DNA from 3 places in the Corynebacterium sp. P4-C1 genome. Region 2 is predicted to be linked to each of the others. Evidence: riboswitches for the same ligand, from Rfam matches in the RefSeq annotation. Region 2 holds a riboswitch; each other region holds the start of a gene.
The links. Region 2 has a riboswitch for thiamine pyrophosphate ahead of QYR03_RS06515 (bifunctional hydroxymethylpyrimidine kinase/phosphomethylpyrimidine kinase). Riboswitches for the same ligand answer to the same signal wherever they lie in the genome.
Positions count from the first base shown of each region.

Region 1: linked by a shared signal. The riboswitch ahead of thiC (phosphomethylpyrimidine synthase ThiC) and the one ahead of QYR03_RS06515 (bifunctional hydroxymethylpyrimidine kinase/phosphomethylpyrimidine kinase) in region 2 are both predicted to bind thiamine pyrophosphate.
Region 3: linked by a shared signal. The riboswitch ahead of QYR03_RS08025 (ABC transporter substrate-binding protein) and the one ahead of QYR03_RS06515 (bifunctional hydroxymethylpyrimidine kinase/phosphomethylpyrimidine kinase) in region 2 are both predicted to bind thiamine pyrophosphate.

Region 1 is NZ_CP129966.1:1,063,055-1,070,773, reverse strand. Features, by position in the region: gene QYR03_RS05105 (HNH endonuclease signature motif containing protein) at 1-699, shown strand, start outside; gene QYR03_RS05100 (thiamine phosphate synthase) at 696-1,346, opposite strand; gene QYR03_RS05095 (S1 family peptidase) at 1,421-2,257, shown strand; gene hisN (histidinol-phosphatase) at 2,254-3,036, opposite strand; gene QYR03_RS05085 (inositol monophosphatase family protein) at 3,029-3,847, opposite strand; gene thiC (phosphomethylpyrimidine synthase ThiC) at 3,847-5,634, opposite strand; TPP riboswitch at 5,632-5,748, opposite strand; gene prfB (peptide chain release factor 2) at 5,816-6,922, shown strand; gene ftsE (cell division ATP-binding protein FtsE) at 7,006-7,698, shown strand; gene ftsX (permease-like cell division protein FtsX) at 7,702-7,719, shown strand, end outside.
Region 2 is NZ_CP129966.1:1,381,348-1,389,066, reverse strand. Features, by position in the region: gene QYR03_RS06530 (ABC transporter) at 1-646, opposite strand, end outside; gene QYR03_RS06525 (hypothetical protein) at 528-926, opposite strand; gene QYR03_RS06520 (formate/nitrite transporter family protein) at 1,026-1,820, opposite strand; gene QYR03_RS06515 (bifunctional hydroxymethylpyrimidine kinase/phosphomethylpyrimidine kinase) at 1,890-3,458, opposite strand; TPP riboswitch at 3,448-3,609, opposite strand; gene rplN (50S ribosomal protein L14) at 3,911-4,279, shown strand; gene rplX (50S ribosomal protein L24) at 4,280-4,594, shown strand; gene rplE (50S ribosomal protein L5) at 4,594-5,181, shown strand; gene QYR03_RS06495 (hypothetical protein) at 5,498-5,647, opposite strand; gene QYR03_RS06490 (HAD-IIA family hydrolase) at 6,044-6,721, opposite strand; gene QYR03_RS06485 (L-lactate dehydrogenase) at 6,838-7,719, opposite strand, start outside.
Region 3 is NZ_CP129966.1:1,687,641-1,695,359, forward strand. Features, by position in the region: gene QYR03_RS07990 (methylenetetrahydrofolate reductase) at 1-764, opposite strand, end outside; gene QYR03_RS07995 (hypothetical protein) at 1,090-1,788, shown strand; gene QYR03_RS08000 (hypothetical protein) at 1,785-1,919, opposite strand; gene QYR03_RS08005 (TetR/AcrR family transcriptional regulator) at 1,916-2,344, opposite strand; gene QYR03_RS08010 (YhgE/Pip family protein) at 2,435-3,136, shown strand; gene QYR03_RS08015 (ABC transporter ATP-binding protein) at 3,164-3,877, opposite strand; gene QYR03_RS08020 (ABC transporter permease) at 3,870-4,691, opposite strand; gene QYR03_RS08025 (ABC transporter substrate-binding protein) at 4,672-5,691, opposite strand; TPP riboswitch at 5,730-5,835, opposite strand; tRNA gene QYR03_RS08030 (tRNA-Ala) at 5,911-5,983, opposite strand; gene QYR03_RS08035 (polysaccharide deacetylase family protein) at 6,110-6,976, shown strand; gene QYR03_RS08040 (hypothetical protein) at 7,087-7,473, opposite strand.

The sequences.
Region 1 (7,719 bases), 320 kb from region 2:
GGCGAAGACGGATACGTTGAGCAGGAAAAACTGGATGCACTCGTCCGGTCGAAGGAAGAGGAGGAAGAGAAAGTACAGGCGAAGAAAGACGTCTCGGGCTTCGGCTTGCCGACGGGGCGTGCGATGGTCCACGCGCTGATGGGCATGGTCAACATGGTCAGGTCGAAGCCGCGGAGTACGCTCCGCGCGCCGGGCGCGCAGGTCAGTGTGATGGCAACGCTGGATGGCCGGGCGTATCTACCCAATAATGCGGGTGCTGCGTCGAAGGGGCTGGAGAACCTCGTGGCGAATGCGCTCGTGCGCCTGGACACGGTGGATGACCGCGGAATGATCATCAACGCAGGCCGCTCGACGCGTTTGGCTACGGACGGTCAGATTCGGTCGCTACTGGCCATGTGGAGTGGGCAGTGCGCGATGCCGGGGTGCACGCACACGCGGTTCATGGAATTCCATCATATGGAGGAATGGGCCAACGGCGGGTTGACGGACATGGAGAACCTCATCCCGCTGTGCTCCGCGTGCCACTCGCTGGTCACTGAGGGCTACGCCCAGGTCACCCGCCACGGCGACGAGATCGTGTTCGACTTCGGGGATGGCAGCCGCTACGTGTCATACAACCACTCGTTGCCAGTCAGGAATGACCTTTACATGATGCCGGAGGTGGAGAAACGTGGATGCGCCGACAGCTTCGCGAGTTAGGGGCGGCCGCGGTCGACGGCGGCGACGACGCGCTCAACGTAGTCGCGCGGATCCTCGGCGTTCATGATGCCACGGACGATGGCCACGCCGTCGACGCCGGTGCGGGCGAGATCTTCGGCGTCGTCTGCGGTCACATCGCCAATGGCGACGACTGGGACACGGGAGGCCTCGACCAGGGCGGGGTAGCCCTCAAGCCCCAAGGGCGCGCGGCCGGAGTCCTTTGTCGGGGTATCGCGGAAAGGACCGGCACCGATGTAGTCGATGACGTCAGCGTAATCGTTGGCGGCCTGGACAAGCTCGAGGGTGCCTGTGGTCAAGCCGATGACGGCATCGGGGCCGAGAAGTTCACGGGCGATGCGCGGGTTCAGGTCGTCTTGGCCGATGTGGACTCCGGCGACGCCGTGGGGTTTAAGGGCGAGGGCGACGTCGACGCGGTCGTCGATAAGCACGCGCGCATCCGGGTTGACCTCGTGCACGGCGGTGACCACGGACAAGGCGAGATCGTGAAGGTCGCGGGCGCTGATGGGTTTGCTGCGCACCTGGATGATTCCGGCGCCGCCTTGGGCAGCCGCGCGGGCGGTCTCCACAATGTGGTCGGGCGCGCCAGCGCCGGTGACGAAGTAACAGCGGAGGTCCAGATCACTCATGTGCGCCATTGTAGAGAGGGGCTCGTGGTGTACGGTTTGTCTATTCACGTCCACTGGGAGAAGGGATGCCCACCATGAAGCTCCGGGCCTTGGCCGCCGCGGCGTTGAGCGCTCTAGCCGCGCTGACGGTGACGATCGCGCCGCAGGCTAACGCGCAGACCGATCCGAACTACCAGTGGCGCAACGACCCAGCGTCGAAGGTGTTGGCGGGCAAGCCTTTCGCGGGCAGCGTCCTGCACCGAGTGCCGGGCTCGTTCTTCGACGCGCAGCGTGCGAATCCGGGCGCGAAGAATGCGGCGTCGCGGGGGCGGGCGCTGTACGGCGCTGGTGCCCCGATCTACGTGGGCATGTACGGCATGTGCACGGTCGCGGCAGTGGGCACGGACAGCGCGGGACGACGCGTGGCGCTCACAGCGGGGCACTGCGGCAACATCGGTGATCAGGTGGTGTCGGCGGATTCCTTCGCGGCGGGCCCGACCGGCCGGATCGCGCGCAAGAACGGTGCCCTCGACTACGCGGTGATCGAGCTCGGCCCGCGTGCGGACCTGACGGCCAGCTACAACGGGACGACGATCCGCTCCACGGGCGGCGCGACGCGCACCGGCGACACGCTGTGCAAGAACGGCTACGCCTCGGGCGTGACCTGCGGGGTCAACTGGATCGCGGACGGCGCGCGCCAGCAGTCGCAGGTGTGCGCGATGGCGGGGGATTCGGGCGCGCCGCTCTACTCCGGCACCCGCCTGGTGGGGCTGGTCAACGGAAGCTCCATCCCGCGTTTCGCCAACCTGCAGTGCGTTAGCCCGCTCCAGGGGCCGGTTCATGCGCCGACTGTGTCGACGAATATCGATGCGATCATCGCGGACCTCAACACTGCGCCTGGAGTGGGCAACGGCTTCCGCCTCGCGGGCTAGGCCAACCGGCTGAGCACCTCGTCGTGCAGCAGGCCGTTGGTGGCTATGGCATCGCCGCCGTGGGGGCCGTCCTCGCCAGCCAGCGAGGTGAAGCGGCCGCCGGCCTCAGTTACGAGGACGGACAGGGCGGCCAAGTCCCACAGGGAAACTTCGGGCTCGGCGGCGATATCCACGGCGCCCTCAGCGACGAGGCAGTAGGAGAAGAAATCGCCGTAGCCGCGGAGACGCCACACGTCGTCGGTGAGCGCGATCAGCTGGTCCCGCAAGCCGCGGTCGCGCCAGCCGCTCAAGGACGAGATGCTAATCGACGCATCTCCCAGCCCCTTCACACCCGAGACCCCCAACCGGGTGACGCCACCGTCGGCGAATGTGCGCCACGCGCCGGTGCCCTCGCTCGCGTACCAGCGGCGGGTGAGGGCTGGGGCACTGACCACGCCGACGACGGGTTTGCCGTCCTCGAGCAGGGAGATCAGCGTGGCCCACACAGGCACGCCGCGGACGAAATTCTTCGTTCCGTCGATCGGGTCGATGACCCACTGGCGGCCAGAGAACTGCACATCGCCGCCGAATTCCTCCCCAAGCACGCTATCTGCGGGGCGGGTGGTGCCCAGCTTGTCGCGCAGAGCGCTCTCCACCGCGATGTCGGCGTCGGAGACAGGGGTCATGTCGGGCTTGGTATCGACTTTCAGGTCGGCGGACTCGAAGCGTTCCAAGGTGACCGTGTCAGCGAGGTCCGCGAGCTCGAGGGCCAGGGCGAGGTCGTCAGAGTAGTTAGCCATGCTGCTCAAGCTTAGCCAGCACATCGTCGACGAGCTGGCGGTTTCCCGCTACACACCAGGTGACTCCGCCGGCGTCGGCCTTGACGGCCTTCCCGCCTGCAGCTTCCACCAGCGCTTTTCCGGGCAGCCAGTCCCAGTCCGCCACGGAGTGCTGCAGCCAGCCGCCGATGCCGCCGGAGGCGACGGTGGCCAGGTCGATGGAACCGGCGCCGAACATGCGCACAGTGGCGGCGTGGTTCGCGACGCTCAGCCACGCCCCGCGGATGGCTTCGTTCGTCATCGAGGTGGGGTGGAGGTAGGTGGCGAGTGCGAGGTGGGGCAGCGGAGCGTCGGCAAGCTGTTCAAGCTCGCGGCCGTTCCGTGTCGCTGTGCCGTTGTCGGCGATCCACGTCGTGGCCAGCGCAGGGCGGTGAATCGCGCTGGTGAGAATGCGGGCAGGGTTGCTGGCATCGCCATCGACGAGCGCGAGCGCGGAGCAGAAGTAGTCGGAGCCCGAGGCGAAGTTATAGGTGCCGTCCACCGGGTCGATCACCCACGTGCGCCCGCTTTGCGACACCTTCGCCGCTCCCTCTTCGCCCACGATGCCGTCCTCGGGGCGGAGCGCCTCCAGCACGCCGGCGACGAATTCCTCGGCGGCCATGTCGGCGTTGGTGACCACATCGGACACAGACGTCTTCTGGCCTGTGTCGAGGCCCTCGTCGCGCATGCTTAGCGCCAGACCCCCGGCAGTTTCGACGAGGGCGCGGGCGAGCTCGGAATCAGTATCTTCTCGGTGGGAATCAATGAAAGCTGCGGTAGACACAGCCGCCATTATTCCTGAACGTAGACATTCGAGCCGAGCTTGTGGAATTCCTTGGCCATCTCGCGTTCGCCGCGGCGGTAATCCGTGCCGCCGGCGAAACTCGGAATGCCTAGGTCCGCGATGAGCTTCTTGTTCTTGTCGTCCAAGGCTTCGTCGATCGCGCCGCCGAATTCATCGCGGATGTCCTGGCTGATGCGCATCGAGCAGAACTTGGGTCCGCACATGGAGCAGAAGTGGGCGGTCTTCGCGGGCTCCGCCGGCAGCGTCTCGTCGTGGTACGCCTGGGCGGTCTCTGGGTCGAGGGAAAGGGCGAACTGGTCGTGCCAGCGGAATTCGAAACGCGCCTTGCTCATCGCGTCGTCCCAGTCGCGTGCGCCCGGGTGGCCCTTCGCCACATCGGCGGCGTGGGCGGCGACCTTGTAGGTGATCACGCCCGTCTTCACATCGTCCTTGTTCGGCAGGCCGAGGTGCTCCTTCGGGGTGACGTAGCAGAGCATCGCGGTGCCGCCCATGGCGATATTCGCCGCGCCGATGGCGGACGTGATGTGGTCGTAGCCCGGTGCGATATCGGTGACCAGGGGGCCGAGAGTGTAGAACGGGGCGCCGCCGCACCATTCCTCTTCTTTCTCGTTGTTGACCTGGATCATGTTCAGTGGGACGTGGCCGGGTCCCTCGATCATCACCTGGACATCGTGGTCCCAGGCGCGCTTGCACAGCTCGCCGATGGTTTTCAGCTCCGCGAACTGGGCGGCGTCGTTGGCGTCGGCGACGGAGCCGGGGCGGAGGCCGTCGCCAAGCGAGAATGCGATGTCGTACTGGGCGAAGATCTCGCACAGCTCGTCGAAATTCTCGTAGAGGAACGACTCTTTGTGGTGGGCTAGGCACCAGCCGGCCATGATCGAGCCGCCGCGGGAGACGATGCCGGTGACGCGTTTCGACGTCAGCGGGACGTACGGCAGCCGCACCCCCGCGTGCACCGTCATGTAGTCCACGCCCTGCTCGGCCTGTTCAATGACGGTGTCGCGGAAGATCTCCCACGTCAGGTCTTCGGCGACACCGCCCACCTTCTCCAGCGCCTGGTAGATCGGCACGGTGCCGATGGGGACAGGCGAGTTGCGCAGGATCCACTCGCGGGTGGTGTGGATGTCGTTGCCGGTGGACAGGTCCATGACGGTGTCCGCGCCCCAGCGGGTGGCCCAGCGCAGCTTGTCCACCTCCTCGCGGATGGACGAGGTGACGGCGGAATTACCGATGTTGGCGTTAATCTTGGTCAAGAACGCGTTGCCGATGATCATCGGCTCGGATTCCGGGTGGTTGATGTTGTTCGGGATGATCGCGCGGCCGGCGGCGACCTCTTCACGGACCTTCTCCGGGTCGCAGTGCTCGCGCAGCGCCACGAATTTCATCTCGGGGGTGATCACGCCGTTGCGGGCATACGCCATCTGGGTGACGCGCTTGCCGCTCTTCGCGCGTAGCGTCGGGCGGGTCGCGCCGCGCCACTCCTCGCTGGCCTCCCCGCGTTTCATTGCGCGTGTGCCGTCGTCCTCGAGGTTGCGGGCGCGGCCCTCGTATTCCTCGATGTCGTCGCGCTCGGCGATCCATTCGCTTCGCAGAGCAGGCAAGCCTTCCTCCGGCTCGGCCCACGGGCCGCGCGTGCGGTAGATGCGGAACGGCTCGTTCGGGCCAGTCGGGGAGTCATCCAGCTCAATCGCAGTTTCTGGAACTTCGAGCCCGTCCTGGACAATCGGGGCGTACGAGTGCTTCGGGTGGATTTCTTCAGCGTAAATATCAGCCATGAGCTGCTCCTTACTTCCTTCGCTGGTGCTAGCCAGACAGGTTCGGACGGTGCTCGCACGGCTCAATATCAGTGCGATCTCAGCCCGCTGCCGCGGGCGCCCGTGTGGGTGCGTCCCACAGTGTAGGTGCTCGGGCGGCGGTATGAAGGTGTTTTGGAGATCTCCACTAGACTTCGCACCTATGCAGCCAGAGACCAGCAACCGGATCCAGTCCCTCGAGTCCACCCTGACCACCATCGAGTCGGTCATGGACTTAGACGAGATGGATTCGCGCGCCCGCGAGCTGGAGCAGCAAGCCGCCGACCCCAGTTTGTGGGACGACCCCGACCACGCGCAGCAGGTGACAACCGAGCTGTCCAACGTGCAGGCGAAGCTGCGCAAAGTCACTGGGCTGCGCCAGCGTCTCGACGACCTGCCGGTCATGTACGAACTCGCGGAAGAGGAGGGCGACGCATCGCTTGCCGACGATGAGTTGGCCGAACTCGAAACCCAGATCTCCTCGCTGGAGGTGACGACGATGCTGTCGGGGGAGTACGACGAGCGCGAGGCTGTGGTGAATATCCGTTCCGGTGCCGGCGGTGTCGATGCGGCGGATTGGGCGGAGATGCTCATGCGCATGTACACCCGCTGGGCCGAGAAAAACGGCCACAAGGTCGATGTCTACGATATTTCCTACGCCGAGGAAGCCGGCATCAAGTCGGCCACCTTCGTCGTCCACGGGGAGTACATGTACGGCCAGCTCTCCGTGGAGCAGGGCGCGCACCGCCTCGTGCGTATCTCGCCCTTCGACAACCAGGGCCGCCGCCAGACCTCCTTCGCCGAGGTTGAGGTCCTGCCTGTGGTGGAGCAGACCGACCACATCGACATCCCAGACTCCGACATCCGCGTCGATGTCTACCGGTCCTCCGGACCCGGCGGCCAGTCCGTGAACACCACCGACTCGGCGGTGCGTATCACCCACGTGCCCACCGGCATCGTGGTCACGTGCCAGAACGAGAAATCCCAGATCCAGAACAAGGCTTCGGCCATGAACGTTCTGCAGTCCAAGCTGCTGGAGAAGAAACGCCAAGAAGAAAAGGCGGAGCTGGACGCCCTCGGCGCCGGCGGCAACGCCAGCTGGGGCAACCAGATGCGCTCCTACGTTCTGCACCCGTACCAAATGGTCAAGGACCTGCGCACCAACTATGAAGTGGGCGACCCGCAGAAGGTGCTCGACGGAGATATCGACGGTTTCCTCGAGTCAGGCATCCGCTGGCGGATGGCGGAGCAGCAGGGCGAAGAATCCTAAAATCCTGAACGCCACCTGAATCACCTGCGGTTTCCGCGGTTGGGATTTCCATACGGCCAACGTCTGTCACTAGAGTGGCGCGTGTGATCACTTTCTCGAATGTGACAAAGGTCTATCCGACGTCGACGCGGCCGGCTCTCGACGATGTCTCGCTGACGATTGAGAACGGCGAGTTCGTCTTCCTGATCGGCCCGTCGGGCTCGGGCAAGTCGTCGTTTTTGGAGCTGCTCATCCGCGAGGAGAACGTGACCAGCGGGGACATCCACTTCGGTGACTTCCACGTCAATGCGCTGAAAGGCAAGGAGGTGAACAAGCTCCGCCAGTCCATCGGCTACGTCTTCCAGGACTTCCGGCTGCTGCCCAAACTGAACGTGTACGACAACGTCGCGTTCGCGCTCGAGGTGATCGGCAAGCCGAAAGCGAAAATCCAGAAGCTCGTGCCGGAGGCCCTGGAGATCGTCGGTTTGGACGCGAAAGCCAACCGCATGCCGAACGAGCTGTCCGGCGGCGAGCAGCAGCGCGTGGCCATCGCGCGCGCGTTCGTGGACCGTCCACACCTTCTGCTTGCCGACGAGCCCACCGGCAACCTCGACCCCTCCACCGCCGACGACATCATGGCGCTGCTTGCCCGCATCAACCGCATGGGCACGACCGTGATCATGTCCACGCACAACGCGCGCGCCGTCAACGACATGCGCCAACGCGTGATCGAACTGCAGCTGGGCAAAGTCGTCCGCGACGAGAGCCACGGCGTCTACGGAACAATGGGGGCTTAGAACATGAACTGGAATTTCATC
Region 2 (7,719 bases):
TGATCGCGCTGTCCAGCTGGGAGGCGAAAGCTTCTTGGCGGGAGCGGGCGTCGATAAGCTTCTCGACGCGCGAAAGCGCCCCCGTCGCCGCCCCCGCCACCGTCTTGCCCGCGACGGCGCGGCGCGCGGCGGAATCCTCCGCCAGGCCGGTCAAGTAGGAGCGCAGCTCAGAAACGAGGGTGTCCTGCAGGAATTCCTCGCCGCTGTCGCCGCCCAGGCCGGGGACGAACGGGACGGTGAAAACGGTCGCGCCTGTCAGTCCCGCCTCGTCCATCATGCGGCGGAGGTCATCCGGGACAGTGGCCGCGGAACTGTCGTCGAGACGGTTGAGCACCACCACGACCTCGATGCCGCGGCTGGCGGCGTCATTGAGGAAATTCCACACCAACTGGTCCGCGTAGCGTGCCGGTGTGGTCACGAAGACCCACAAGTCCGCCGCGGCGAGAAGCTGGGAAGCGAGGGCCCGGTTGCGGTCGTCGATCGAATCAAAGTCCGGGGCGTCCAGTAGCGCCAGGCCCTCCGGGACGCTACCGGTGGCCACGATGCGCAACGTGGTGGACTGCTCGTCGCCGGCTCCGTGCGAACGGGCCAGGCCGGGCAGCACCTGCGGGGAGTTGAACCAGTCCGCGTCCGCCGGGTTGGCCACCAGCACCGGCTGTCGCGTCGTCGGGCGGATCACTCCCGGGTTGGACACCCCGCTCGCGCAGCACGGCGTTCACCAATGTGGACTTCCCGGAACCCGTGGAGCCGCCGATCACCGCCAAAAGTGGGGCGTCGAGGTTGGCCAAGCGCGGCAGTACATAGTCGTCGAGCTGGTTGACGATGGAGCGGGCATCACCGGACGCCTCCCCGTCGAGGCGGGTCCCGTCGACAGCGTCGCGCAAAAGACGCACGGCGTCGAGCATGTCGTTATTAGGTGTACTCACCTAAGCCATTTTGGCAGACAGCTCGACGCCGTGCGTTAGCAGTGTGAAAAGGACAATGGCGCCGACCTTCGGCGCCGTGCAAAGGGTGGACGTGGAGGTTTAGTCGCGGTAGTTGGTGCGGGTGCGGTTGAGCCAACCGTAGATGCCGCCCATGATCAGACCGCCGCCGACGAGGTTGCCCAGCCAGACGATCGTCCAGTTGCGCAGGACGTTGCCGATGGTGAAGCCGTCGATGGAGGCCGGGTCGAACATGAAGCCGGCGAGGGTGGTCAGCACGAAGTTCGCGATCGAGTGCTCGTAGCCCATGGCCGCGAACGCCGGAATGATGATGGCCACTGCCCAGATCTTGGCGCTGTGGTCCTTACCGGCCTGGGCGGTCAGGATGAAGCCACAGTTGACGACCATGTTGGCCAGGATGGCCTCGATGAACAGGGTGAAGCTCGGTTTGGCCAGCTTGGCTTCCCACAGGTTGGCCAAGAAGGGGAGGGTTGTCTCGGCGTGTTGACCGGTGGTGGTCAGGGAGATGAGGAACGAGATGATCGCGGCGCCGATGAGGTTGAAGAACGTCACGAACAAGATGACCATGAGCCCACGCGGGATCTTAGTCAGCCTGTGGACGACGCCGTAGGTCATGAACATCATGTTGCCGGTGGCGAGCTCCGCTTGCATGACGACCATCATGTAGAGGGTCACCGCGAAGATCATGGCGAAGGGGTACTTGCCCCAGCCGGGGGCGTAGGACTCGGTCAGGGTGGCGGTCGCTGCGGCGAAGGCAGTCATGATGCCGAGGAGCACGCCAGCCATGATGGCGCGCAGCGCGAAGCGACCGGGTTCGCGTCCGAACAGGTCTAGCTTGTTCTGGATTGATACGGGGGCCTTTTCACTGAAACTCACGCCTCCAAACTAAAGCATTCCGCGAAAGGTGGCGAACCGTGATTCCGGCCCCGGAAGGGGCTCCGGACGCTAGCTTCGGGAGGCCTGATCGAAGAATTCGCGTTCGTAATAGCAGGCGTACATGAACGCCTCGAGGGCGTCCGCGCGCTGCTTCTCGCTCGCGCCCGAGAGTGCCTTTTCTACCGATTGCAGCGCCATACGCACGGCATCTGTGAAATCGTCGCCTCCGTACATGGACAGCCACGCGTTGTAGGGGTGCTCCGAACTGTTGCTCTCCGCGAGGTGCAAACCGACTTCCGCGTAGAGCCAGAAGCACGGCAAAACTGCCGCGGCGCCGACAACATAGTCCCCCAAAACAGCTTTAGATGTGAGCATATTCACGTAGCCGAGGGTGGTCGGCGAGGGGGGAGTGTCTGCTTCGACGGTGTGCTGGGAGATCCAGGAACGGTGCAGGTCCGATTCGGCTTCGATCGCGACGGTTGCGGACTGCGACCACCACACCTGGTCCTCCGCATCGGGCGCCTTGGCGCTCACGGTTGCCAGGGCGCGGGAGTACTCGCGCAGGTAGTAGGCGTCCTGCACGAGGTAGAAGCCGAACTGCTCCTCCGGCAGGGTGCCGTCGCGGAGCGCACGGATGAACGGCAGCTCCAGGGTCTCCGGCCACACCTTGCGCGCCGCGGCGTCCCAGAGCTCGCGCGTGAAGGGGCCGGCGGCGGGAATCTTGGGTTCGACGGCGGCGGCAGGGAAGGCGGCGGCGGTCCAGTCGTCGCTAAGCTTCCACGGCGTTGTCGACGCTGCCGCCGCGAGGCGCCGCGAACGGTGAAAGTGGTCGACGGGCCCGTGTCCCGTTCCGACGTTGAGCTCGTCGGCGTGCGCGATTGCTTCATGCAGCCAGCTGGACGTCCACGCGAGCGCGCTGTCCGAGTCAATGGCCAAGCGCGCGGCGAGCGCGGACGACAAGGAGCAGCCCGTGCCGTGCGTGTTCTTCGTGTCCACGCGGGGCACGTGCGCGATCTCGACGTCGCCGTCGGGCGTGACTAGTGCGTTCGACGCGTACCCCTCCTTGAGATGTCCGCCCTTGACCACGACGTTCACGTCAGCCGCCTTCGCGTAGGCGCGGCCCTGCTCGAGGGCTTCGTCGAAGGTCTCCGCGGGAGTCGTGCCGGCGAGCACAGCCAGTTCCGGGATATTCGGCGTGACGACGCTCGCGTGGTCCTTCACGAACTGCCTCATCGCATCTTCCGCGTCCTCGGTGAGCAGGCGGTCCCCGCTGGTGGCGACCATCACCGGGTCCACCACAACGATCGGCACGGGGTGCGCCGCCAAAAAGTCGGAGACCGTCTGCGTGGTGTCGACGTCGCCGAGCATGCCGATCTTCACCGCATCCACCTGGACGTCGTCGAAAACGGCGTTGAGCTGCGAGACCAGGAAGTCCTGCGGCGGGACGTGAATGTCGCGGACACCGTGGGTGTTCTGCGAGACCAGCGCCGTGACCACGCACATCGCGTAACCGCCGGCCGCCGAGATGGACTTTAGGTCCGCCTGGATGCCGGCCCCTCCGGTCGGGTCCGTGCCGGCGATGGACAGCACGTTCGGGATGTTCGGGATGGCGCTCGCCGCGCCAGACAAAGAAGTCATCAGACAATTCCTCCGCGAATATTGGTTCGTTCAGGTTCGACGGGTGTGATCTCAGCGTTGCGCCCGGCCGCCGTGAACTGCAGTTCCGCTGCTCCGGTGAGCTGCGGCGGCAGGCGGCGGCGATGGGTGCGTGGCACCCCGTGTCTTGCCCCGACATGCTACGTGAAACGCACCGGCCGGGGGCTGCGGGGATGGCTCCGGTGAAGCGGAAGCCGAGCAGGGGCCGGAGATTTGGGGTTCGTGCAGGCGGCGTGGTTTAATACCACAGTTGTCTAGCGCTGGTCGCAGCTGACGCGCGTTTCCGAGTTGAGGCTGCGAGACCCTTCGACGGTGGCGGCACTGTGGGTGCCGGGGCACTGTTCGTCGATAAGCGGATAGGCACTGATAAGACATTGACCACGTGCGTGCAGGACGGAAATCTGGCGCACATTGATCCAGGTCAGGAGACCAAAGTGATTCAGAAAGAATCGCGTCTGAAGGTCGCCGACAACACCGGTGCACGCGAAATTCTGTGCATCCAGGTGCTCGGCGGTTCTGTCCGACGCTTCGCCGGCATCGGCGACACGATTGTCGCCACCGTGAAGGAAGCCGCCCCCGGCGGCAACGTCAAGGAGGGCGAGGTTGTCCGCGCCGTCATCGTGCGCGCCAAGAAGGAGACCCGTCGTCCGGACGGCTCCTACATCGCTTTCGACGAGAACGCAGCTGTTCTGATCAAGAACGACACCGAGCCCCGCGGCACCCGCATCTTCGGCCCGGTCGCCCGCGAGCTGCGCGACAAGAAGTTCATGAAGATCGTGTCTCTCGCACCGGAGGTGATCTAGTTGAAGATCAAGAAGGGCGATATGGTCCAGGTCGTCGCTGGTAAGGATAAGGGCGCGCAGGGCCGCGTCATCGAGGCTTACCCGAAGCGCGACCGCGTCCTCGTCGAGGGCGTCAACCGTGTGAAGAAGCACGTCGCAAACTCCTACAACGAGCGCGGCGCCGAGTCCGGCGGCATCGTTACCCAGGAGGCCCCGATCCACGTGTCCAACGTGATGGTCGTCGACTCCGAGGGCAGCCCGACCCGTGTGGGCTACCGCTTCGATGAGAACGGCAAGAAAGTCCGCGTTGCCAAGTCGAACGGGAAGGACATCTAATGACCGAGAGCACCACCAACTACACGCCGCGTCTGAAGACGCGTTACAAGGACGAGATCCGCGGCAAGCTCTCCGAGGAGTTCGGCTACGACAACGTCATGCAGATCCCGGGTCTGACCAAGATTGTGGTCAACATGGGTGTCGGTGACGCTGCCCGCGATTCCAAGATGATCAACGGCGCGCTCGAGGACCTCACCGCGATCACCGGCCAGAAGCCGCAGCTGCGTCGCGCGAAGAAGTCCATCGCTAACTTCAAGCTCCGTGAAGGTATGCCGATCGGCGCGAAGGTCACCCTGCGCGGCGACCGTATGTGGGAGTTCCTGGATCGTCTGCTGACAGTCGCTCTCCCGCGTATCCGCGACTTCCGCGGCCTGTCGGACACCCAGTTCGACGGCAACGGCAACTACACGTTCGGCCTGTCCGAGCAGACGATGTTCTACGAGATCGACGTGGACAAGATCGACCGTCCGCGCGGTATGGACATCACCGTTGTCACCTCCGCAGTCAACGACGAGGAAGGCCGTGCGCTGTTGCGCCACTTCGGCTTCCCGTTCAAGGACAAGGACGGCAAGATGCAGCGCGCATAAGCATCTCGCTTATCGACGAATAACCCCACCCGCCCCACGCCTCAATAAGATGCCTACCGTTTAGATAGCAGTCGGTGATGGGTGGGCCCAGAAGACCTCAATGGCCTGATTCCGATACTGCATCGGGATCAGGCCGTGTAGTCGTTTGGGGCTGAAACGCTCCGCGAATTCAATTTTGTGTTCCCCCTTCTTTGCCACGGGCGAACTCAGTCCTGTGGTAAAGCTTCGTCTACTGTCGGCCGAAGACATCCTACTTCATAGCGTTCCCATAGCAGGTCTTCTAGCAGCGTTTCGATTTTTCGTGCACGGCGCTCCGCTAGAAATCTTCGTTTTCGTCCTCGCCGTTTTCATGATAGTCCGCCGCTTCTTCGTGGCTATATTTATCGGCGTAAGCTATGGCATCTTCATAAGCATCTTGAAGTCCGTCGCCACTAGCATCAAGAATGCTTTCCCAATCGAAGCCCATTCTATTATCCCCTTTCCTTCAAGGATCACTTCTAGTCCAATGGTATCTTACGACAGGGGCTGGGGGTTCCCCTGGGATTCAAGGCTGTGCATTACAAGTTGCGGTAGTTGTCCTTGGTGCGGAGGATCGAAAATCTGGGTCACTCTGCTTTTTACTGCTGCCGAGTGGTGTGTGGGCCGGTCTAAGGCCATTGGGGCAGTCTAACTTGGTAGATTGATTTTGCCGATCGCATTTTCGAGTCTCTTAGCCATGGTTGAGTCTTTCTTGGCTATGAGCGATAAAGATTGCCGTGCACAGGTAACGGCTATGTATAGAAGTTTCTTGTTCCAATCGAAGGTGCCGGACAGTGCAAGGTGGTCGAGCCCAACAATAATGGCGGCTTCCGATTCCAGGCCTTTAAAGGCCCGCGAGGATGGTGCGCATGCCGGCTTCGAGGCCGGCTTTGACGTCGGTGTCCATGCGGTCGCCGATCATGATGGTGTTCTCGGAGTGGGCGCCGATATTGTTCAGGGCGGTGCGCATCATCACCGGGTTGGGTTTGCCGACGTAATAGGGGTGTTTCCCGGTCATTTCGGTGATCATCGCGGCGACTGCGCCGGTCGCCGGGATGACTCCGTTCGGGCCGGGCCCGGTCACGTCCGGGTTGGTGCCGATGAACCGGGCACCGTTCATGATCAGGTTTGCCGCCGTCGAGATGGCTTCGAAGGAGTAGGTGCGGGTTTCGCCCAGCACCACGAAATCGGGGTCGGCGTCGGTGAGGATCCAGCCTTGCTCGTGGAGAGCCGTCGTCAAGCCTGCTTCCCCGATGACGTATGCGCTTGATGAGGAACCCGCCTGTTGCGCGAGGAAGCGCGCGGTCGCGGTGGCGGATGTCCAAATCCGTTCGGGTTCGATGTGCAGGCCCATGCGCACGAGTTTCGCCGAGAGGTCCCGTGGTGTCTGCATCGAGTTGTTCGTGAGCACCATGAACGGGATCTCCTCCTCCCGCAAAGCGGTGATGAATTCCTCGGCGCCTGGGATCACGGAACCTTCCCGGTGGAGTACACCGTCCATGTCGGTCAAGTAGGAAATCATGTCTTTTCTCCTTCAGCTTGTCGGTGTGAAAGCAGACGCTTGACGAAGAACACCCCCTGTCGCGCGCCCTCTCGTGGGCGAGGTCAGGGGGTGTGAACGCGTCCGTCAGGAAGCTCCTAGTCCGTGAGCTCCGCCTGGTTCATGACGTCGCGCAGGACCTTGGAGGAGTGTGCGAATTGCTCGGACTCGTGCTCGTCGAGGGAGAGCTCGACGACCTCCTGGATGCCGTTGCGGTTGATCACGGCCGGGGTGCCGATGTAGATGTTCTCTTCACCGTACTGGCCCTCGAGCAGCGCGCTGACAGGCAGGACAGCTCCCTCGTTCTTCAGCACAGCGCGGGTAATGCGGGCCAGGCCACCGCCGATGCCGTAGCTGGTGGAGCCCTTGGCGCGGATGATGTCGTAGGCCGCGTCGCGGGTCTTGACAAAGATCTCCTCCATCTTGCTGGAGGTGTCCGCGTCGGTCTCCGCCAGCTTCTCCAGGCGGTCCTTCAGCGGGATGCCCGCGGCGGAAGCGGAGGAAGTTACAGCCAGCTCGGTGTCGCCATGCTCGCCGATGACGTAGGCGTGGACGTTGGTGGCGGAGACGTCGAAGTACTCGCCGAGCGCGTAGCGGTAGCGGGCGGTGTCCAGCACGGTGCCGGAGCCAATGACGCGGTTGGACGGCAGACCGGAGAACTTCCAGGTCGCGTACGCGAGGACATCGACTGGGTTGGTGGCGACGACAAAGATGCCGTTGAAGCCGTGGTCCATGACCTCGTCGACGATGGACTTGAAGATCTTCACGTTGCGGCCGACCAGCTCGAGGCGGGTCTCACCGTCGCGCTGTGCGACACCAGCGCAATTGACGACGACAGCAGCGTCACGGCAGTCCTCGTAGGTGCCCTGGGTGACGCGGGTGTTGTGGCCCGACCACGGCACAGCGTGGTTCAGGTCTTGGACTTCGCCCCAGACCTTTTCCTCATTCAGATCGATGATGGCCAGGTGGTCGCACAGACC
Region 3 (7,719 bases), 310 kb from region 2:
GACAGCACGCCCATGCGCTGGGCCCGCTTCAGGCTCGTCATAGGCATGATGCCGGGGATCAGGGGGATGCGGACGCCCGCCATCCGAGACTGCTCTGCGAAGCGCAGGTAGTCCTCCGCCTCGAAGAACAACTGGGTGATGGCGAAGTCGGCGCCGAGCCGCTGCTTCGACAGCAGGACATCCAAGTCCAGGTCGGGTGTGGGCGACTCGGCGTGGCCCGACGGGTAGCACGCCACGGACAGGGCGAGTTTGCCGGCGGCGAGGTGGAAGGCGTTTTCCTCCTCGATCTCCTGGATGAGGGTGAGCAGCTCAGTGGCGTACTGCAGGTAGCCGTCGGGCAGGCTGGTCTCCCCTTCCGGAAGGTCGCCGCGCAGGGCCAAAAAGCCGCGAACGCCGGAGTCGATGAGTGTGCGGATCCAGTCCGCGAGCTCGTCGGCTGGGCCGGCGGTGCACGCCAAGTGCGCGATGGTGCGCAGGTTGGTGCACTCGTTCAGGCGCGAGATGAAGTCGGCGGTGCCTTCCAGCCAGCCGGATCGCCGCGAGCTGGTCACGGCCACGTAGTCGGGGTTGTAGGTGGCGAGGCCGGTGATCAGTTCCTTGAGCTTCGCTTCGTCCGCGTCGTGGCGGGGCGGGATGAGCTCGAAGCTCAGAGCGGTTCTCGGTTCGCGCCGTGCGGCGGTCAAGACACCGCTGTCGGGTGCTTCGTCGAGGTGGTCCAAGGGCGCAGACGCCGACAGCCTCGACGAAAAGTGTCCTTCAGTCAACGAAGGAGTCCTTTCGTCTCGTCGGTTCAGGTGTTCGTTGTGCCGGGCACGTGGTGTGTCCGGCTGGCTGGGCTCAGCACTTGGAAACTGGTTGGAATGTAACCCGGCCGCGTTTAAAGGTTCAATCACCTCTTTCGTTTTGAGCGCTCTTTGAGCAGTTCACGGCCGTTCCGCGCATGAATATAAAGCGCGAAAATTCGCCGAAAATGAACCGAGCTGTCCACTTTTGCGTGTGTAGTTCGAAAGTCCCGGACGGGGTCGGCCGACTTCACTACTGTGGAGAAGCACGAAGCGTTGCCCACACGACGAAAGGCCTGAAGATCCCATGAATCTCCGCAATATCCGCCTCGCCTCCAAGGTGGCGGGCACCTTGGTCAACCGGTACCGCGAGCTGAACAACGAGCAGCAGCGCGACGTGTACGAAGCTGTGCGCCTGATGGCCCGCGGCGACAACGGCGCGGACAACGACGGCACAGATAGCAACGGCACGGCTGACGACGGCTCTACCGGGGACACCGCAGAGGACACCTCCACCTTCAGCGCCGCCCGTCTGCAGGCCGGCGACATCACGCGCGCCGCCCACGCACGCCTCGACCGCCGCCGCGCGCAGTTCGAGGCGGAGCAGCTGGACAAGAAGGAGAAGAAAGAGCTGGAGAAGGCCCTGAAGAAGCAGGAGAAGGACGCCAAGAAGGGCAAGCGGAAGGGTATCGCCGTCGGCACCCTCATTCTGGCGCTGCTCGCGGCGATTGCGGGTGCGGTCTACTACTTCATCTTCGGCGGCGACTCCACGGCACCGGCTAAAAAGGCTCCGGTTAAGAAGGCTCCCGCCCCAAAGCAGGCGGCGAAGCCGACCGTGCTGCACACTCAGCCGCCGACAACGGGCTCGACCGGGACGGACCACGGCCCGTTGAGCGAAGAACCGGCGGAGCGCGACGAGGAGCTGCTGAGCTCCATCGATGAGCAGTTGTCCTCGCTGGACACGCTCGACGAGGACGAGAAGGGCGCTGACGCCGGCAACCGCTAGCTCTCCCGCCGCCAGGCGGTGAGCAGGCGGCCGAGCAGGCGGCGCTGCACCTCCGGGTCGTGCTGGACGAGCTTGCCGTCCAAGGGGCGTGTGACCACGAAGACCTCGGCGGCGAAGTCGAGGGGCTTCAAGTCCGCGGGAACGAGACCGGCCGGCGCTGCCCTATCCAGGACGTCCTGAAAGGCCACGATGGTCTCTTCGCGTTTCGCGGCCAGTTCGGCGTCGTCGTGCCAGTAGTCGAGGGTGATGGCGTTGACGAGGGGCCGACGCCGTAGTCGAGGAGGCCCCAGACGAGGTTGTCCCAGTGGGTGCGGGGGTCGCCGTCGAAAAGCGAGCGCGTTGTTTCGATCCTCTCCCCCAAGATTCCCAGCAACCGCAACCCGCAGGCGACATCGAGGTCGGTGCGGGTAGGAAAATTGCGGTAGAGAGTGGCAATGCCGACCTCGGCGCGGGCAGCCACCGCCTCGAGTGTCACAGCGGACTCGGGTGTCGTGCGCATTAAGTCGCATGCAGCGTCAATGATGCGCTCGCGCCGGAGTTTCGCATCTGCTCTCATGATTCCCGCCTTGACTAATGGCTTTTCAAGGGGGACCATACGCTAGGAATAAACGATAGTCTAACCTCCACTTAAACAAGGGGTACCCCAGTGGAAACTATCCTCAGCGTCCGCGACCTGGTTGTTCGCCGGGGAGACGCACCATTGAACTTCGATGTCACTGACGGACTCACGCTCCTCATCACCGAGCGCGAGTCCGGTGCGTCGACCCTTAACATGGCCCTCGCCGGCCGCTACCGCCCCAAGGGCGGCGAGATCGTTATGGACGGTAAGCCGACCTCCCCGCGCCAGCGCTTCAAGCGCGTGGTCATGGGCTCGTGGATCCCGGCCGTCCTGGTGGGCTTGGTGCAGGCCTTCAACCTGTGGGTCGTGCAGGACTTCGTGCTCAAGGTAGATCCGGTCCACCCGTTCCAGATGCTTTTGGCCCTGGGCTTCATCGCTGCGGTGTTCAACACGGCGATCCTGGCCATTTACGCCCTGTTCGGCCCGTCTGTCGGCCGCCTGATCACGATGGTTTTGATGTCCCTGCAGCTGGTGGCATCCAACGGCCTTTACCCACCGGAGGTGCAGCCGAAGTTCATCCAGTGGGTCCACTCCTGGGACCCGATGCGCTACTCCGTGGACCTGATGCGCCACACGCTGTTCGGCACCCTGCCGGGCGACAACCGCGTGCACATCGCCATGACGGTGCTGGGGTGCGTGGGCGTGGCAGCGTTCCTGCTGGCCATGCTCGGATTCTGGAAAGAGCGCGTGCTCATGGAGAAGGACATCCACCCGCAGCTGAACGTCTAGCTGGCCCAGTCTGGGCTATCGGCCCAGCTACTGGCGCTGCAGGTGTTCGAGGATGCGCCGCTCCAGCTCACCGAACGCCGGAGAGCTAAGCACCTCGGTGCCGCGCGGGCGGGGCAGGTCCACGGTGATGATCTCGCGGACGCTGGCGGGCCGGGGGTTGAGCACGACGATCCGGTCAGAGAGCATGATCGCCTCACGCACGTCGTGGGTGATCAGCATGGCGGTCCAGTCATGCTCGGCCCACATGCCCTGCAGCCACGTCTGCAGTTCGGAGCGGGTGAGGGAGTCGAGAGCTCCGAAAGGTTCGTCGAGAAGCAATGTGCTCTTTTCCTGCACAACGGTGCGCAACAGCGCGGCGCGCTGGCGCATGCCGCCGGAAAGCTGGAAAGGCAGGGCCTTCTCGAATCCCTCGAGCCCGAATTGGGGGAACCACTCGCGTGCCCGCGCCCGGGCTTCCTTTTTGGGCACACCTTGGACCTCAAGACCGAGGGCGGCGTTCGCCTCAATGGTGCGCCAGGGGAACAGCAGGTCTTTCTGGGGCATGTAGGCGGTGGTGCCGTCGAAACGCACCTCGCCGGAATCGGGTGTGTCCAGACCAGCGATGATGTTGAACAACGTCGACTTGCCGGCACCCGAGGGTCCGATCAGGGAGACGAACTCGCCTGGGGCTACATCGAAGCTGACGCGGTCGAGCACCTGCCGGCCGTCGAATGCGCGGCTGATGTCTTTGAGCTCAAGCACGCTCGGCCTTCCTTTCCTTGATGTGCCACGGAATCACCGCGCGCTCGATGAGGTATGTGGACAGGTAGAGCAGAACGCTGATCACCGCGGTGACCACCACCGCGGCGAGCACAAGGTCGGTGCGGAAAGCGTTCTTCTGCACCGACATGTAGATGCCCAGCCCCTTCTTCGCGCCGACGTACTCGGCGAAGATCGCACCGGTGACCGCGTAGGTGATGCCGATGCGCAGGGCGGTGAAGAACTCGGGCATGGCGGACGGCAGCCGGACCATCCAGAACTCGCGCCAGCGGGAGGCCCCCATGCTGCGCAGCAGGTTCGAAGCTTCGCGGTCCGTGCGAGCGAACCCCTCGATCAGGCCGATGGAGATGGGGAAGAACGTCACCAGCGCCACCACCAGTGTTTTGGGCAGCAGGCCGAAACCGAACCAGATGATCATCAACGGGGCGATCGCCACCACCGGAATAGTCTGGGACGCCACGAGCAGCGGTGTGAGGCCGCGCTTGAGCATCGGGGAGAAATCGATCGCGATGGCCAGCAACCACGCACACACCAGCGACAGGGCGAAGCCGATGAGGGTGACTTGAAGCGTGGCGGCGGCGTGGGTGCCCAGGATCTCCCGCTGCGCCCATCCGGAGCGGGCCACCTGCGACGGCGCCGGCAGCACCTGCGGGCGCACACCGGTGACGCGCACGAGGATTTCCCACACGGCCAGGCCGGCGAGCACGAAGATCACCGGGACCCAGAGGTTGCTGCTCAGTCCACGCGTCCGGTCAGCGGCACCCCCGGCGGCGGGACTATTCGGAGATGTACTCATTAGTGAAATAAGTATTCCAGTCGGGGGCTTCGCTCAAGGGGTTATTCGCCTCGTCGACAAGCAGCTCGTTGTCGAAGAGGAACTGGCCCAGGTCAGCCCACTGCTTCTCAGTCTGGCGGCCGAATTTACCCTCGTCGTCGAGCATGTATTTCTCGGAAAGCATGCGCTGGCTCTTCTTCAAAAACTCGAGGTCGGTGAGGACGTCCGGGTTCTCCTTCTGCAGGATCTCCGCGGCCTCGTCTGGGTTGTCCACTGCGTCCTGGAAGCCACGCTGGATGGCCTGGACGAACTTCTTGGTCTCCTCCGGGTGCTCCTCCATCCACTTATTGCCGCCCACGACGAGCATCTGGTAACAATCCGGGAAGCCGTAGTCGGTGTAGGCGAAGTTCTTGAGCTTCACGCCGCGGTCTTCGGCCTCGATGCCCTCCCATGCGACGTAGGGCACGGTGAAGTCGACCTCCTTGGAGTAAAGCGCCTCGTAGGCGGAGGTGCCCAGCGTGACTTCCTCGAATTCGCCCTTGCCGCCGGCGCCGCGGATGACACCCTTCAAAATCGCATGGTCTGCTGGTGAGCCGAAGCCGCCGAACGTCTTTCCGTCCAGGTCAGCCGGGCTTTTGATGTCGTCGCGGTCAGCCAGGACACTGACCTCCGTGGTCCAGGTCTGCTCGATCGCCAGCACGGAGCGCACGTCCGCGCCCGCAGCCTTGGCCATCGTCATGCGGTCCTGCGTGTCGGCAGCGAATTCCGCATTGCCGGAGTCAGTGAGCAGGATCGGGTTGCTGTCGTTGTACGGCACAACCTCGACGTCCAGACCGGCTTCCTTGAAGTAGCCCTTGTTCATTGCCACGTACAGGCCGGTGTGGTTGGTGTTGGGCGTCCAGTCCAGCGCGAAGCGGATCTTGGTCGTCCCATCCTCGCCCGCGCTGCCGCCGCACGCCGCCAGCATCATCGTGGATGCGAGCGCTGCCAGAAAAACGGCGATTTTCTTGCTGATGCCCATGTACCTCGGCCTTTCTCCGGGCGGACGGGCACAGGCGCGCACGATTGCCGCGACCATCCCTCCGCCAGTGCTAACTGGATCAGGTTCGACGGGTGTCATCTCAGCCCCGGCCCGTATGGCTCCGGGGCACCCCGTGTCACGCTTTCAAGGTATACCAGGGGTCTACCCAGCTTGATGAAAGCTTCCCTGAAGAAAGACTAAAGGGCGTGAAAAAGTGCGTGGAGCATAGGGGAATCGAACCCCTGACCTTCGCATTGCGAACGCGACGCTCTACCAACTGAGCTAATGCCCCTTGGGGACCATGGAGCCACGTTACGCTCCCGGCACACGGCCGCCAAAATCCCAGTTGTACGGCGGTAACTAGAATTCGGGGGCACCATCTGTTGCGTCGCGGTGCGAGGAGGGCGACGATACTCGGGTGGACCACCAGATCAGTCGTGCTCAGTTCCTCACCGGCGCTCTTCTCGCTGCCGGTTCTGCGGCGCTGGGCGGTTGCGCCCCGTCGAGCGAGCCGGCCCCCACGAGCACCCCGGGCACACCGCCTCGCAGCGCCACCGCAACCACTGGGAGCTCGACCGCTACTCCCCCGCCGCCGGAGGTCTACGCGCAGCGCGTCCCGCAGGTCTTCGGCACACACATGGCCGGCATCGTGGAGACAGTCCCCACCACACCGGGCACGACGACAATCGCCCTGACTTTCGACGCGTGCGGCGGGCCGGCGGGTTCAGAGGTGGATCAGGGGCTCGTCGATACGCTCCGCGAATTCGGCGTCCCCGCAACGCTCTTCCTCAACTCCCGGTGGATCGAGGCGAATGCGCACGCAACGCAGATGCTTATCGACGACCCCCTGTTCCTCATCCAGAACCACGGCACCCAGCATGCCCCTTTATCTGTGACCGGCCAATCCGCCTACGGAATTGCCGGGACCCAGGATGCGGCAGCGGCGATCGCTGAGATTGAGGACAACCGGGCGCTCCTGCGCTCCTACGGGGTCCAGTCCGACTGGTTCCGCTCCGGCACCGCGCACTACGACGATGTGGCCGTGCAGATCGCTCACGAACGCGGCATCAGAATCGCCGGTTTTTCAGTCAACGGCGACTACGGTGCCACCGCTCCCGCGAACCAGGTTGCCGCGGCCATCAGGGACGCCCACGACGGCGCCATTGTCCTCGCCCACATGAACCACCCAGCCTCCGGCACCGCAGCGGGTGTACGCACCGCCCTCGAGCAGATGCGGGACACAGGGCACCGCTTCGTGTTCATCGACGGCACTACCCCCAGCTAGAGCGCCCCACCGACCCCGTGGTAACCCGCGGAGATTCACGGGATGCGAACTGGAAAATCCCGCCCACCACAGATGGCGGACGGGATGTGCGGGTCAACGGAGAGCCAGGTTTAGAGGATGATCTTGCCCACGATCTTGGCGATGCCCTTGATCAGGGAGGAAGCACCGTCACCCTTCAGGAAGGACGGGGTGAACAGGTCCTTGATGTCGCCTGCGCTTTTGATGATGCCGCCGGTGACTTCGAGACCCTTCTTTGCGTTATCCAGGCGTGCGTCAGTGATCTCGATCTGAGCGCGGTCGCGCTTCTGCTTCTCTTCCCACGTCAGCTTCTCTTTCTGGGCCTTCTCAGCCTTCTCGGCCTTCGGTGCCGCAGTTGCAGTGGTGGCAGTCTCGGCGGGAACGGCGGTGGCGGTGGTCGCAGCGTTGGCCGGTGCAGCCGCTAGGACCAGAGCACCTGCGAGGACAGATGCTGCGGCGGCGTTGGTGAACTTCTTCATGGTGTGCCCTTTCTCGGGTGTGGGTGGGGTCTTGCGTACGGACGGTGCTCCCTGAGCTCCATGAAGAAATGCTAAGGGCTGAAACATGCCCTCACCAGCGCGTTTATGTGCCGAGAGAGATGTCTGCACCAAAGTATCCCCCGCGATGATCCGGGAATCACCAGATGTGCTGGGCAGTAGGCGAACGGGTGGTCCTTTCGGTCATGCGCTCGCCCGCACGGCAAATGGACTTTCGTGCACACCCGC